4 regions of the Acidovorax sp. NN32 genome follow, and region 2 is predicted to be linked to each of the others. Evidence: predicted binding sites of a transcription regulator. Region 2 holds the regulator's gene; each other region holds the start of a gene.
The links. Region 2 encodes FNR, which switches genes on or off when oxygen is low (the NO sensors DNR and NnrR bind a similar motif). Its sites were predicted from a motif close to TTGATNNNNATCAA; they were not measured.

Region 1 (3,406 bases), 1.7 Mb from region 2:
CAAGACCGGGTGGCGCTGGTCTGCGCCAAGCAGCACGTCCTGGAGGCTGCGTTCTGCCCGCGCAACGATGCCAACCCCGTGGGTGCGCAGGATTCGCCCGCCGTGCGCCGGGCCCTGCGGGATCTTTCATGGCGCATGGCTGCGCTGATACTGCCCCGCACCGCAGGGCACTCAAGCAGCGTCGAAATATTGAAAGAATATGGCCCTAGCGCTTTACTGACAAGCGCTAGCAGCTATCAAAATTAAAGCAAATTCGCTGCACTTACACCACCACGGTGCGGTTGCGGCCTTCGCGCTTGGCTGCGTAGAGCGCTGAATCCAGCGCGCGAAGGGTGATGTCGAGAGGGCGCAGGGGATCGAAGTTGGACAGTCCCATGCTCACGGTCAGCGCCAAGGGCGGCATCACCCCCGGCACCGGGTGGGTGGTCAGCGCGTCATGCACACGCTGCGCCACCGCCTGGGCCTGCTCCACCCGGGTAGCAGGCAACAGGGCCAGAAATTCCTCGCCGCCCCAGCGGCTCACCATGTCGGCCGCGCGGAACACATCGCGGCAGAGCGTGGCAAAAAGCTGCAGGGCCTGGTCGCCCACATGGTGGCCATGCACGTCGTTGACGCGCTTGAAGTGGTCGATGTCCATCATCAACAGACAGGCGGGTTCACCGTCGCGCCGCAAAAGGGCCTGCTCCTGCAAAAGACGCGCGGTGAACGAGCGCCGGTTGGCCAGGCCGGTCAACACATCGGTATGGGCCAGCACGGCCATCTGGCGGCGCGCTTCTTCCAGCTCCACCAGCATCTGGCCCTGGCGGTCGTTGGCGCGCTTGAGCTCCAGCAGGCGGATCACCTGGCGCGCCAGCGCACACAACATGTCCTGGGCCTTTGGGGACAGATGGCGCGGCCGGTGGTCCAGCACGCAGAGCGTGCCCAGGGCATAACCATCGGGCGTGACCAGCGGCGCCCCGGCATAGAAGCGGAGCGGATTTTCTTGGGTCACGATGCTGAAGTGCGCAAAACGCGCATCCTTCGCCAGGTCGGGCACGATGAAAACGCCGGGCTGCCGCACGGCGTAGCGGCACACGGACTGGTCCAGCGGGGTTTCCCGCAGCGGGAGCCCCACTGAGGCCTTGAACCACTGGCGGTGGCTGTCGAGCAGGCTGATCAGGGCGACTGGGGCTTCACACACATGGGCCGCAATCCCTGCCAGGTCGTCGTAGGCGGGCTCCATCGGCGTGTCGAGAATGCCATAGCGCTGCAGGGCTTGGAGACTTGCGGCCTCGTCGTACAGAGCCACTGGGGAAGAGGTTTCGGCCATGAAACACAGCGGTCATGCCGCCCACTTGCCTAGAGACTTGGCAGCATGCCACACCGGCGCGGCCTGCGCACGGGGGTAAGAGCCTGTTGACGCTCTCAGGCCATTGCCGCTGGCTCGGTGGCGGCAACACCGGCCGAAGTGTCGGAGCAGGTCGATCCACCACAGCCCTGGATCAATTCGCCCGGCAACGCGTGCGGCGCGTGCACCACGCCCGAGACCGGGTCAAAGCCCACACGGCGCAAGTGCAGGGCCAGTGCAGCGTCCATGCTCTGGGCGTGCTGCGGAAACCACAGTGCCAGTTCGCTGGCCATCACACGCAGCACTTGCAGGTCGCCTTGCTGGGCCCTCACCCCCCCTTCGCGCATGACCTGCAGCACCACCCGGTGCTGCATGCTGTGGCAGTTGCCCGAGGCAAAACGGGTGGACGCCATCCAGGCGTCCTCCTGCGCAAAATGGTGATCGGTGTGCTCCACGAGCGCATGCCAGGTCGAGAGCAGCTGCGCATCGTCGGCCCGGTCCACGGCGGCCAGCAGGTCTACGAATTCGCGGTGGGTGTCGTCCATCAGGGGCAGGTCCAGGGCCAGCGCGTCCGACCATTCAAGTTGTGCCATGGGAATCCCTTTGCAGCGAGACAAAAACAGGGAACGAGCTTAGGCCGCCAGCCACCAGGGCGTGTTGATGCAGGTCAGTTCGGCATCAACCGCTCAGCACCATCCGGACCCCACAATAAAAAATGCCCCGCACGGGGCGGGGCATTGTGAAGACTGCCAGCGGCTGGGAGTACCGGCCACTGACAGGTCCCCAGCGGATCAGCTCTTGCCGTACATGCGCTTCATGTCGTCTACACACTTGGACTTGGCATCACCCGACAGCGCATCGCAGCGCTCCTTGGCGGCCTTGTAGTTGGCGTCGTTCTTTTCAGCGTTGGCATCCTTGCGGGCCTCTGCCACGGCGGCGCCCTTTTCGGCGGCGTTGTCAGCAGGCTTGGCCTGCGCTGCGGCAACCTTGGCATCTTCCTTGGCCTTCACCTGGGCAGCCTTGGCGTCCTTTTCACAGACATCCTTTTCATTGCCCTTCAGGTCATCGCATTTTTCCTTGGCGACAGAGTAGGCAGCGTCAGCGCGGGCTTCTGCCACCTTCTGGGTGGCCTTGGGGCTCGGCTTGTACTGGGCTTCCAGTTCTGCCTTGGCCACATCTTCCTTGCCCTTGGCTTCCTTCACACAGACGTCCTTGGCGTTCGCCTTCAGGGCATCACACTTTTGTTTGTCAGCCTTGTAGTCGGCCGAGATGCGCTCCTTGGCGGCCTTGTGCTCGGGTTCGGTCATGGCGAAGGCAGAGGTTGCCAGCAGGCCGGCAGCCACGGATGCGATCAGAGTACGTGCGAATTTCATGGGTTTCTCCTCGGGATTGGGTGATTCAGGGGTGTCCAGCTGTCTGCACCAGGGTGCGGGAGCCGTCGTTTCCCGTGTTGCTGCAGGGCAGGGGCCGGGCCCCTGCGCCGGGCAACCGGTCAGTCGTTGAAGCGGAAGTCCGGGTGGCGTTCTTGCCATTCCTTGAGCTGCTTTTCGGCTGCGTCGCGGGCAATGCCCTGGCGCTCCTGCAGCTTGCCCAGGAACTGTTCACGCTTGCCATCAATGACGTCAAAGTCATCGTTCGTGAGCTTGCCCCACTGTTCAATCATCTTGCCTTTGAACTGCTTCCAGTTGCCCTTGAGGGTGTCTTCGTTCATGGTCTTCTTCCTTGCGGTTGTTTCGCTGCGGCCATGCCACCGATATGGCGGTAAACGGTGCCGGTCAGCGATGAGCCCACTGTAGAAACCCCGCGGCGCGCCACACGTAGGCAGTCAGAGGCAGAGAACGTCGGCCTGTGGACTACACCGATGCCAGACAAGCCGCTCAGGATCGCCGCTCAGAAAACCGTGGGTGAATACGCCATAGTCGAAACCGACCTCATTGGGTAAAAAGTTGCATTTAGTGACTTTTGTAGTCATTCATAACGATTTAGCCCGAGTGGCTCCCAGTTGCAAATCCATACACTTGATTCACCGGCCTTGGCACCCAGGGCAGAGCTACCAACGCAGACGGCCCGTGCACGCAA
Region 2 (3,406 bases):
AGCCCCATCAGCAAGGCGGTTGAGGCGACCGTAGCAATCATGAGGATCAGATGATGCGCGAAAAACGGGCGCGGTTGCGGTCAGCCTGCAGGTAACGGTCAAAGACCATGGCAATGCCACGCACAAAGAACCAGCCCATGGCAGTGACCTCGACCCCATCGGGCCGCACCACCACAAGCCCCTGCTCGGCCATGGTTTCCAGTTGCGCCAGCTCCGCAGAGAAGTAGTGGCGAAAGTCGATCAACCACGCTTGCTCCATGGGCTCAAACAACAGCTCGCCTTGGCACATCAAGGCCATGATGACGGCGCGGCGCACAAGATCGTCGCGCGTCAGGGCCAACCCACGAACGACGGGCAGGCGCCCCTGATTCAGAAAATCGTAATACTCATCCAGGGTCTTGGCATTTTGGCTGTAGGTGGCTCCGACCCGGCCAATCGCAGACACCCCCAGGCCGATCAGGTCGCAATCAGGTTGCGTACTGTAGCCCTGGAAGTTGCGGTGCAGACGCCCCTGGCGCTTGGCGACTGCCAATGCATCCTCAGGCAATGCAAAGTGGTCCATGCCCACATACACGTACCCAGCATCCATGAAGGCGTCCAGCGAACGGGAGAGCATCGACACCTTGCCTGCAGCCGCTGGCAACTCGGCCGAAACAATACGGCGCTGAGGCTTGAAACGTTCTGGCAGATGGGCATACGCGTACAACGCGATACGGTCAGGCCGCAGCTGCGTAACCTGGGCCAGCGTGCGGTCAAACGACTCTGGCGTCTGCCGAGGCAGGCCGTAGATCAAATCCACATTGATGGATTCAAAACCCAGCGAACGTGCGGACTCCACCAGCGAAAACACCTGCTCGGCAGGCTGTATGCGGTGAACGGCCTTTTGAACCTCGGGATCGAAATCCTGCACCCCAAAGCTCAGTCGGTTGAACCCCAGTTCCGCCAGCACTGCAAGGCGGTCCGCATTGACGGTGCGAGGGTCCACCTCAATCGAATACTCCCCGCCCGGCGCCAACGAAAAGCTGCGTTTGAGCATGCCCATCAGCTCCCGCAAGCCCTCGTCCGATAGAAAAGTGGGCGTGCCACCACCCAGGTGAAGCTGACTCACCACCTGCCCCGTGCCGCAGTGTGCTGTGTGCAAGTCAATCTCGCGGCTCAAATACCGCAAATACACCTCTGCCCGATCATGGTGTTTGGTGATGATCTTGTTGCAGGCGCAGTAGTAACAAAGGGACTCGCAAAAGGGGATGTGCACGTACAAAGACAGCGGCAAGGCCTTCGTCATGGAGCCCAGCCTGCGCTGCTCCAAGGCAAGCGCGTAGTCGTCCTGCCCAAAGGCCTCGACGAAACGGTCAGCTGTTGGGTAAGAGGTATAACGGGGCCCTGGCACGTCGAAACGGCGCAGCAGCTCGGGCGAAACAGCGGTCATGGGCAAATTCCTTGCGTACACTTCGACTGTGCCGTAAGCTGCACTCCATGTCCTTGACCTGCATCAAGTGATGGGCCGGGACGAACAGCGACAATTTGATGCACATCAGTCGCCCACCCGCAACCAAAGGCCCAGCCTGTTAGGCATATGGGGCGATATGCTCAAACCTTACCCAGCCTCTGTGCCTATGAACCCGCTCACCATCAAAGTCGCCTGCTCCAACTGCAACCTGCGCGAGCTGTGCATGCCGGTGGGGCTGAGCGAGGAACAGCTGCAACGCATTGACGAGGTCGTTGCCGTTCGCCGCAAGATCAAACGCGGTGGAACCCTTTTCCGCAACGGCGAATCCTTCACCTCGCTCTATGCCATTCGAACCGGCTTCTTCAAAACATGTGTAGCCACCGAAGACGGGCGTGACCAGGTCACGGGTTTTCAGATGGCAGGCGAGATCATCGGCCTTGATGGCATCGTGAATGACCACCACACCTGCGATGCGGTGGCCCTGGAAGACGCGGAAGTCTGCGTCATGCCGTTTGACCGCATCGAAGAGCTGTCCCGCGAAGTCACCGCCTTGCAGCACCATGTGCACAAGATCATGAGCCGCGAGATTGTCCGCGAGCATGGCGTGATGCTGCTCTTGGGCAGCATGCGCGCTGAGGAGCGCCTGGCTGCGTTCCTGCTCAACCTGGTTCAGCGCCTGCACGCCCGGGGGTTCTCGCAGTCCGAGCTCGTGCTGCGCATGACCCGCGAAGAGATCGGTAGCTACCTGGGCCTCAAGCTCGAAACCGTGAGCCGCACCTTCTCCAAGTTTGTGGAAGAAGGCATTGTCGAGGTCAAGCAGCGCCATGTGCGCATCCTGGAGACCGAGGCCCTCAAGCGCATCGTGAACAACCAGCAAGCCTGCCACTGAACCTGCTGTGGTCTGCCATCCTGGCAGTCCTTACCACATTGACCTTAGCCAATAGGTGGCACTACCGCTCAAGGGCACGATGATGTCTTGCGGCAGTCATCGGGACGTTCGCCTTCGGGAACCGGGCAACGGTTAAGTTCAAACGGTGACATCGCCAGCAGCGTGGTCAACGCGCTGGATGCCATCGTGATCATCCAGAACGCAAAAAAGGCAAGCGTGTACACGCCCTGCCGTGACAATGCCAACGGCTGCCCAAACCAGTGCAGGTCTTGCGGATCCACCATCGCAAAAACCAGCATTTCCATCACACCGGCCATCAAAAAGGCCGGCCAGGCAATCCACATCACGCGTTGCATCCACATTGGTTTGTCTCCTGGTAAGGCCGTGCAGGCATGCCGCCCGGCCAGGTGGGTTCAGCGCGGCTGGTCCTGGACCGGGGTGGCAGCGTGGTTGCGGCCCTTCATGGCTGGCAACAGGCTTTTTTCTGGGGTGGCCAGTGTCTTGTTGATCTCGATGCCCTGGCGGTAATAATCTTCCGCGACTACAGGGTCGGGGCGCGATATCGCGAGCCACAGGGTCACAAACCCTGCAATGATCACGATCACGGGACCGGCGATGATCAGCCACACATGGCCAAACCTCCACCAGGGTGCAGCGGCAGAAGGGGCAGTGCCGAGGGCGGAACTGGATGGCATGGTGCTTACTCCTCAAAAATTATCTTGCTCAAAGCAAGACCCGCGAAGGTCTTGCACCCGGGCGCGCGCTGCGTTATCGCGGCACCAGAAACACGGATTTCTCGCTCACATGGGCGTCCGCGCTCAAAGCCTGGACATCGAACTGCACGGCATGTGATCCTGAAGGGGCTGATCCATAGGGTATCTGCAAACGGACGGCCACCCACCGGGACTCCGCCGCACCGATGTCCACCTCGGCATCAGAAGCGACTTCCAGCCCTTCAAGGCCACGCACACTGATGCGATAGCGCTGGGGGCCTTCAGTGGCGTTCATGATCTGCAGGCGGTAGATGTTCTCCAGCTTTCCACCCGCCACGATGCGCGACAGCGCCG
Region 3 (3,406 bases), 2.1 Mb from region 2:
GGACGCCGCGCAAGGGCCGCCAAGCCGCGTATGCGGCGCTTCGCTGGCGTGCGCTGGCGTTGTCCCCCTTCCCCTAGCGCGAAGCGCGTAGAGAGAAGGGGGAAGCCGCGCAGCGGCTCAGGGGGTTGTCGCCTGATCATTTCATTTCCAGGGGCGGTGGTAGGCACCCAGCGTGTGCTGCTGGCCTTCTGCCACCTGGTCCAGGCTGGCCATCCAGCGCGTCTTGGGCGCGTAGCGGTGGGGGTGGGCCAGACACTGGTCCATGGCCTCGCGCCAGACCTGGGTGACCTGCGCCACATACGCGGGGCTGCGCTGGCGGCCTTCGATCTTGATGGCGCGCACGCCCATCTTGAGCAGCTGGGGCAGCAGCTCCAGCGTGTTGAGACTGGTGGGCTCTTCGATGGCGTAGTAGTTCTCGTCGTCCCCCACATCGAAGCGGCCCTTGCACAGTGTGGGGTAGCCCGCGTTCTCGCCGGGCGCATAGCGGTCGATGAGCACGCCGTTCAGGCGCGACTCGCGGCCCTGCGGCGTCTCCACCCAGCGCACGGCCTTGGGCGGAGAGCACACGCCGTGCGTGTTGGGCGATTCGCCGGTCACGTACGACGACAGTGCGCAGCGCCCCTCGACCATCACACACAGGCTGCCGAAGCCGAAGACTTCGATCTCGACCGGCGTGCGATCGATGACCTGGCGCACCTGCTCCATCGACAGCACGCGCGGCAGCACGGCGCGCACGATGCCGAACTGCTGGCGGTAGAAGTTGATGGCCTCGTAGTTGGTGGCCGAACCCTGCACCGACAGGTGCAGGCGCAGCCGGGGATGGTGCTGCACCGCGTAGTGCATGAGGCCGGGGTCGGCCAGGATGACCGCGTTCACGCCCAGGTCCACCGCCTTGTCCAGTGCGCTGCGCCACGGCCCCGGGTTGGCCGCCTGCGGGTAGGTGTTGAGCGCCATGAAGACCTTGCAGCCGCGACCATGCGCATAGGCAATGCCGTTGGCGATGGCGGCCTCGTCAAAGTTGAGGCCCGCAAAATTGCGCGCATTGGTGGCGTCGCGCAGGCCCAGGTAGACGCAGTTGGCGCCGTGGTCCACAGCGGCCTTCAGGGCGGGCAGGCTGCCGGCGGGGCAGACGAGTTCCAGTCCGGGGGTTGCAGCTTCAGGCAGCACCGCCTCCATCGATTTCAGGGGTTCCATCACAAACATTCAAACGCGGGCCCCGGGCCGGGCCACAGCACTGGGCGCCACCATAATGAGGACACCCCACGCATCCGCTGATCTTCATCAACGGCGGTGCACAATTCCGGAGCAAACCAGTCGGGTTTTGATGTGGCCCGCCTCCGCAGCGCACCCCACAGCCGCCAGGCCTTGACTTGCGTCTACGCTGTCCCACTTTTCGTTCCTTCCTTTTGCCCAACCCGGGCGCTGCCCTGTCATGAACAAGAACCTGTGGCTGCTGGCGCTGTGCCAAGGCCTTTTCCTCACCAACAACGTTGTCTTCATTGCCATCAATGGCCTGGTGGGCCTGCAGCTGGCGCCCTTTGGCTGGATGGCCACGCTGCCGGTGATGGGCTACGTGGTGGGCGGGGCGCTGTCCACCCCGTTGGTGGCGCGCACGCAGTCGCGCTGGGGGCGCAAGGTGTCGTTCCAGATCGGGCTGGCCGTGGCCGTGGCATCGGCCGCGCTGTGTGCCTGGGCGGCGTTCAGCGGCAGCTTCTGGCTGCTGTGCACCGCTACGCTGGTGGCGGGCTATTACAGCGCCAACGGTGGCCTGTACCGCTTTGCGGCCGCCGAGCTGGCGGCCCCGGACTACCGCGAGAAGGCCGTGTCGTTGGTGCTGGCCGGTGGCCTGCTGGGCGCCGTGGCAGGCCCCAACCTGGCCAGCGCCACGCGCACGCTGTTCCCGGTGCCGTTTGCGGGCGCGTACATCGCACTGATCGGCGTGGCGCTGTTGTCCATGCTGTGCATGGCAGCCATCCGGTTCGAAGTGCAAACCGTGGTGCTCAACGCTGCGGGCCAACGCGAGCAGGGGCGCCCCCTCTCTGTACTGATGCGCCAGCCCGCCTTCATCGTGGCCATTGTGGGCGCTGCGCTGGGCTATGGGGTGATGAACCTGCTGATGGCGGCCACGCCGCTGGCTATGCAGGTGTGTGGCTTTGACTTCGATGCCTCGGCGCTGGTGCTGGAGTGGCATGTGATCGGCATGTTCGCTCCCGGCTTTGTCACCGGCCACCTCATCAAGCGGTTTGGCGTGCTGCCCATCATGGGTGCGGGGGTGTTGCTCAACTTCGCCTGCGTGGCCGTGGCGCTGATGGGTGTGGAGCTGCACCACTTTGGGATTGCGCTGTTCTTCCTGGGAGTGGGCTGGAACTTCCTGTTCACCGGCTCCACCACGCTGGCCATGACGGCCTACCGCCCTGAAGAAAAGGACCGCGCCCAGGCAGCCATCAACTTCTGCGTGTACGCCACGCTGGCGCTGAGCGCGTTCTCGTCGGGTGTGCTGGTCACCACCCAGGGCTGGACGCTGCTGAACGCCGGGTCGCTGGTGCCCATTGTGGTGACGGGGCTGGCGCTGGCCTGGCTGGGTCTGCAGCGCAAGCGCGTTTCACGCGGCGTCTGAAGGCACCTCAGCCACAGCGCCTTCTGCGGCCACCGTGGTGCGCAGCCACTGCGCAAAGGCCGCCACCGCAGGGTCTTCCAGACGCCCCGGCGCCACGAAGAGGCTGTAGCCCCGCGCACCGCTGTCATGGTGCGGGTGGGCCAGCACCAGCTCGCCCGATTGCAGTTCGCGCTCCACAAAATACCGGGGCACCAGGCCTAGCCCCAAGTCGGCGCGCACCGCCTCCACCAGCATCGAGAACAGATCAAAGCGGTGGCCGCCCAGGGTGTGGGCCGGCACGCGCGTGATGCCCGCGCGGCCCAGCCAGTCGTCCCAGGCGCCCAGGCGCGAGCTGAGCTGCAGCAGCGGCACGGCCCGAAAATCGCCGCGCTCTGTCGCACGCCGGTGGCGCGACTGCGGGGCACACACGGCCACGCAAACCTCGGGCATCAGGGGCGCTGGGACCACGCCGGGCCAGGCCGCGTCGTCGTACTGCACGGCCACGTCGAACGGAATCTCTGCCATGTAGATCTGCGTGGGGTACACCTGCAAGTGCAGGCTGCAGCCTTTGTGCTGTGCAAGGAAGGCCGGCAGCCGGGGCAGCAGCCAGCGCTCGGCAAACACCGGCACGCAGCCCACCAGCAGGCGCGCGCCATCGGGCCGCTGGGCCATGGCTTCGAGTGTGTGGTTCTGCAGCCGCAGCAGGTCGCCCACGATCTGCGCGTGGTAGCGGCGGCCCACGTCGGTGAGCGTGGAGCCGCGTGCGCCGCGCTGCACCAGTTGCAGGCCCAGCTGGCCCTCCAGCAGGCG
Region 4 (3,406 bases), 1.9 Mb from region 2:
GAGGTCATGGACCTGCGCCGCGAGCTGCTGCCGGTGCGCTGCCCGCGCACGCGCCATGCCACGGTGGACATCACGCAGCCTGGCTGGTGGCAGCGGCTGGGGCTGCCAAAGGAGGAAGGGGAGGGCGATGGCGCGGGCGTGCAGCCGGTGTTCATCGTCTGCGAAGGGGTGCTCATGTACCTGCAGCCCGCGCAGGTGCAGGCCGTGCTGCGCGAGTTTGCGCAGTGCGCGCCGGAAGGCTCGCGCCTGGTGATTGATGTCATGACGCACCGTGCCGTGGGCCGCGCGGCGCAGCACGCCAGCGTGGGACCCACGGGGGCGGAGTTCCACTGGGGCGTGGGCAGCATGGACGAGCTGACCGCCGCACACCCGCGCCTGGCGCTGCTGCGCCAGCAGAGCGTGTCGGAGTGTTATGGCTGGCCGGGTGTGGTGCTGGAAACGTTGTGGTGGCCGTGGCTGGGGGCGCCGCTGTATGGCATGGCGACTCTCGGCGTGGACAGCGCGTAAAGCTGCTCGCCGGTGGCTGCTTGGCAGCACGCTCCTAGGAGCGCGCCAGCTGCGCCCACACCGGCGCCTTGCCCGTCAGCTGCCCCACGATGGCGGCCTGCAGCGGCGGCAGCCGCCGGGCGCCCTGCAGCACCAGCTGCCGCAGCAGGCGCGGCACGGGGCGCGTGTCGGTATACAGCCGCACGATGGCATTGGTGCCCTCGTACATCGGCCATGCGTGGCGGTGGTGCGCCCGCGCATAGGTGGCCAGGGCTTCGGCATTGCCGATGTCGTGGCCCTGGCTGCGGGCTGCCGCCACGGCGGCCGTCAGGCGCTCCACACCGGCCAGCCCCAGGTTGTAGCCATGCGCCGTCACGGGGTGCATGCCCACGGCGGCGTCGCCCAGCAGCGCGCAGCGGTGGTCTGCAAAACGCTGTGCATACACGGCCACCAGCGGGTAGGCGTGGCGTTCGCCCTCCAGCTGCAAAGGCCCTAGGCGGTCGCCCAGCTGGGCCTGCACCGTAGCGGCGAAGGCCTGCGGGCTCTGGGCCATCAGCGCACCTGCGTCGGCAGTGCCCGCCGTGACCACCACCGAGCACAGCGCATGCCCCTCTTGGGGGTCATTGGGCAAGGGCAGCACCGCCAGCGTGCGTTCATAGCCAAAACACTCGTGCGCCACGCCGCCATGGGGTTGGGCATGGCGCATGCGGCAAACGATCACGGTGCGGCCAAAGTCCGTCATGCGTGCGCCAATGCCCAGCTGCCGCCGCGTGGCCGAGAAGCGGCTGTCCGCCGCCACCAGCAGCGGGGCCTGCAGACGCTGTGGCGATGGCGCGGGGCCATCGCTGGGGGCACCGGCGGGAGTCTGGGGAAGGTACTCCAGCTCGGCATGGGTGGACTGCGTGGCCACGCGCACCACCTGGGCGCCGGTCACGATGCGGACACCCGGTGTGCGTGCCGCCACGGCATAGGCCGTGCGGCGCAGTGCGTGGTTAGGCACGATGAAGCCCAGAGCCTCCAGCCCCGTACCCTGGGTGCCCAGCTGCAGGGCGCTGCGCTGGCCCAGCGGGCCGTCGTGCACCTGCGCTTCGCGGATGGTGCCCACCTCGTGGGGCGCCAGGCCGGCCCAGGTGCCCAGCCGCTGTAGCGTGGCCACGCTGGGGTGGGTGAGCGCGATCTCGCGGCCATCGGGCGCGGGGTGGGCCAACGTGGCCTCAGACTGCTGTTCGACCACGGTGGTGGTGAACCCGGCCTGCGCCAGGGAAATGGCCAGCGACAGGCCCGCAGGGCCCGCGCCGACGATGAGAACGTCGCTGTGTGAGGAGGAGGTCATGGCAAGAAGACCGGGCGAAGCAGCCCGGCATCCACCCTGCAACCGTGGGGTGGGGCTTGCCATTGTGGGCGGGCACTCCGCGCGGAGGTTTGCCCTGCATCAAGGCAGTGTGCCTGAATGCTATAAATTAAATAGCTAAAAAATGATACGGGATGAGCGCTAGGGCCTTAAAACATCAAAAATTATGGTGCGTTACGAGCGTGCCGGTTTGCGCGCGCCCTTGGCGGGCTTCTTGCGGGCGCCACCCGCTGGCTTGCCGCGCAGGTGCAGCCCCCAGGTGACCAGCACCCACAGGTACGCCGCCAGCACGCTGTAGGCCGCCATGGCGGCCAGCGACAGCGGTGGTGCGGCGATGGAGCGCGGGCTGGCCATGGTCTCCAGCAGCTGGCGTGTGCCCGTGCCCAGCACCGGCATGGCCGCGCTGCCCGAACGTGCCATGCGTGCCGCCATGAAGATGAAGAATTCCATGAGCAGCGCACCGATCAGAAAACACGCTGCCAGAGCCAGTAGCTGGACAAAGGCCCGGCGGTTGCCCTTGACCAGAAAAATGATGGCTGACACCAGCACCAGGGCGGGCAGCAGCAGAGCCAGGGCAGGCCAGGCGGACATGAGCATGGTCATGGATGGGTACCGGATGCGAAAAGAGGCAATAAAAGAAAAGGCGCACGGGTGTGGCTGCGGATGATAGACGTATGCACCGCACACCCTCTGCGCCCCCTGCACCCCTTGTGCACCGGCAGCGCGGCGGGCATGTTCTGGGCGTGCGTCTCTTGTCTCTTGCTGGCGCCAGCTTATGGCCTACGGCTGTGGGGGCGGCCCCACCATCTCGCGCATGCGGCGGCGCAGGGCGCGGTCGCGGCGGTCTTCGGCTTCCCAGTCGGCCTTCACGCCGCGCCATAGCGCCAGCGCCATGAGCAGGATGACACCGGTGAACGGCAGCGCGAACACGATGGTGGCGGTCTGCACCGCCTTCACGCCACCGGCCAGCAGCAGGCTGATGGCGATGCCCGACACCAGCACCCCCCACGTGATCTTGACGCGTGCCGACGGGTTCTCATTGCCGCCAGTGCTCATCATGCCCAGCACCAGCGTGGCGGAATCGCCAGAGGTGACGAAGAACACCAGCACGAGCAACGTGGCCACGAACGACATCACAGCCCCCCAGGGCAGCGCGTGGAACATGGCAAAGAGCGCGGTCGAAACATCGGCCTTGACGGCTTGCGCCAAAGGCACGCCTTGCATGATCTCCAGATGCAGCGCCGTACCGCCGAACACCGAGAACCACACAAACGCTGCCAGCGTAGGCGCCAGCACGGTGCCCAGAATGAATTCGCGAATCGTGCGCCCGCGCGAGACGCGTGCGATGAACAGGCCCACGAAGGGCGACCAGCTCACCCACCAGGCCCAGTAGAACACCGTCCAGCCGCTCACCCAGCCGCTGTCGCGGAAGGGTGTCATACGCAGGCTCATGCGTACGAATTCGCTCAGGTAGCTACCCAGCGTGTTGGTGAAGGTGTCGATGATGATCACCGTGGGCCCGAGCACGAACACCGACAGCGCCAGCAGCGCCGCCATGACGAGGTTGAA

Region 1: the regulator FNR is predicted to act here: its motif matches at 1,985-1,998, upstream of ACT89O_RS01880 (hemerythrin domain-containing protein).
Region 3: the regulator FNR is predicted to act here: its motif matches at 1,272-1,285, upstream of ubiU (ubiquinone anaerobic biosynthesis protein UbiU).
Region 4: the regulator FNR is predicted to act here: its motif matches at 1,909-1,922, upstream of ubiM (5-demethoxyubiquinol-8 5-hydroxylase UbiM).

Annotation. Positions count from the first base shown of each region.
Region 1 is NZ_CP199679.1:403,534-406,939, reverse strand. Features, by position in the region: gene ACT89O_RS01890 (hypothetical protein) at 1-246, shown strand, start outside; gene ACT89O_RS01885 (sensor domain-containing diguanylate cyclase) at 263-1,309, opposite strand; gene ACT89O_RS01880 (hemerythrin domain-containing protein) at 1,405-1,920, opposite strand; gene ACT89O_RS01875 (hypothetical protein) at 2,119-2,700, opposite strand; gene ACT89O_RS01870 (CsbD family protein) at 2,820-3,038, opposite strand.
Region 2 is NZ_CP199679.1:2,058,973-2,062,378, reverse strand. Features, by position in the region: gene ACT89O_RS09550 (sulfite exporter TauE/SafE family protein) at 1-41, opposite strand, end outside; gene hemN (oxygen-independent coproporphyrinogen III oxidase) at 47-1,429, opposite strand; gene fnr (fumarate/nitrate reduction transcriptional regulator Fnr) at 1,617-2,339, shown strand; gene ACT89O_RS09535 (hypothetical protein) at 2,408-2,701, opposite strand; gene ACT89O_RS09530 (FixH family protein) at 2,753-3,034, opposite strand; gene ccoG (cytochrome c oxidase accessory protein CcoG) at 3,108-3,406, opposite strand, start outside.
Region 3 is NZ_CP199679.1:5,277,292-5,280,697, forward strand. Features, by position in the region: gene ubiU (ubiquinone anaerobic biosynthesis protein UbiU) at 142-1,176, opposite strand; gene ACT89O_RS24405 (MFS transporter) at 1,433-2,617, shown strand; gene ACT89O_RS24410 (LysR family transcriptional regulator) at 2,603-3,406, opposite strand, start outside.
Region 4 is NZ_CP199679.1:167,890-171,295, forward strand. Features, by position in the region: gene ACT89O_RS00800 (class I SAM-dependent methyltransferase) at 1-507, shown strand, start outside; gene ubiM (5-demethoxyubiquinol-8 5-hydroxylase UbiM) at 542-1,819, opposite strand; gene ACT89O_RS00810 (hypothetical protein) at 2,012-2,440, opposite strand; gene ACT89O_RS00815 (BCCT family transporter) at 2,618-3,406, opposite strand, start outside.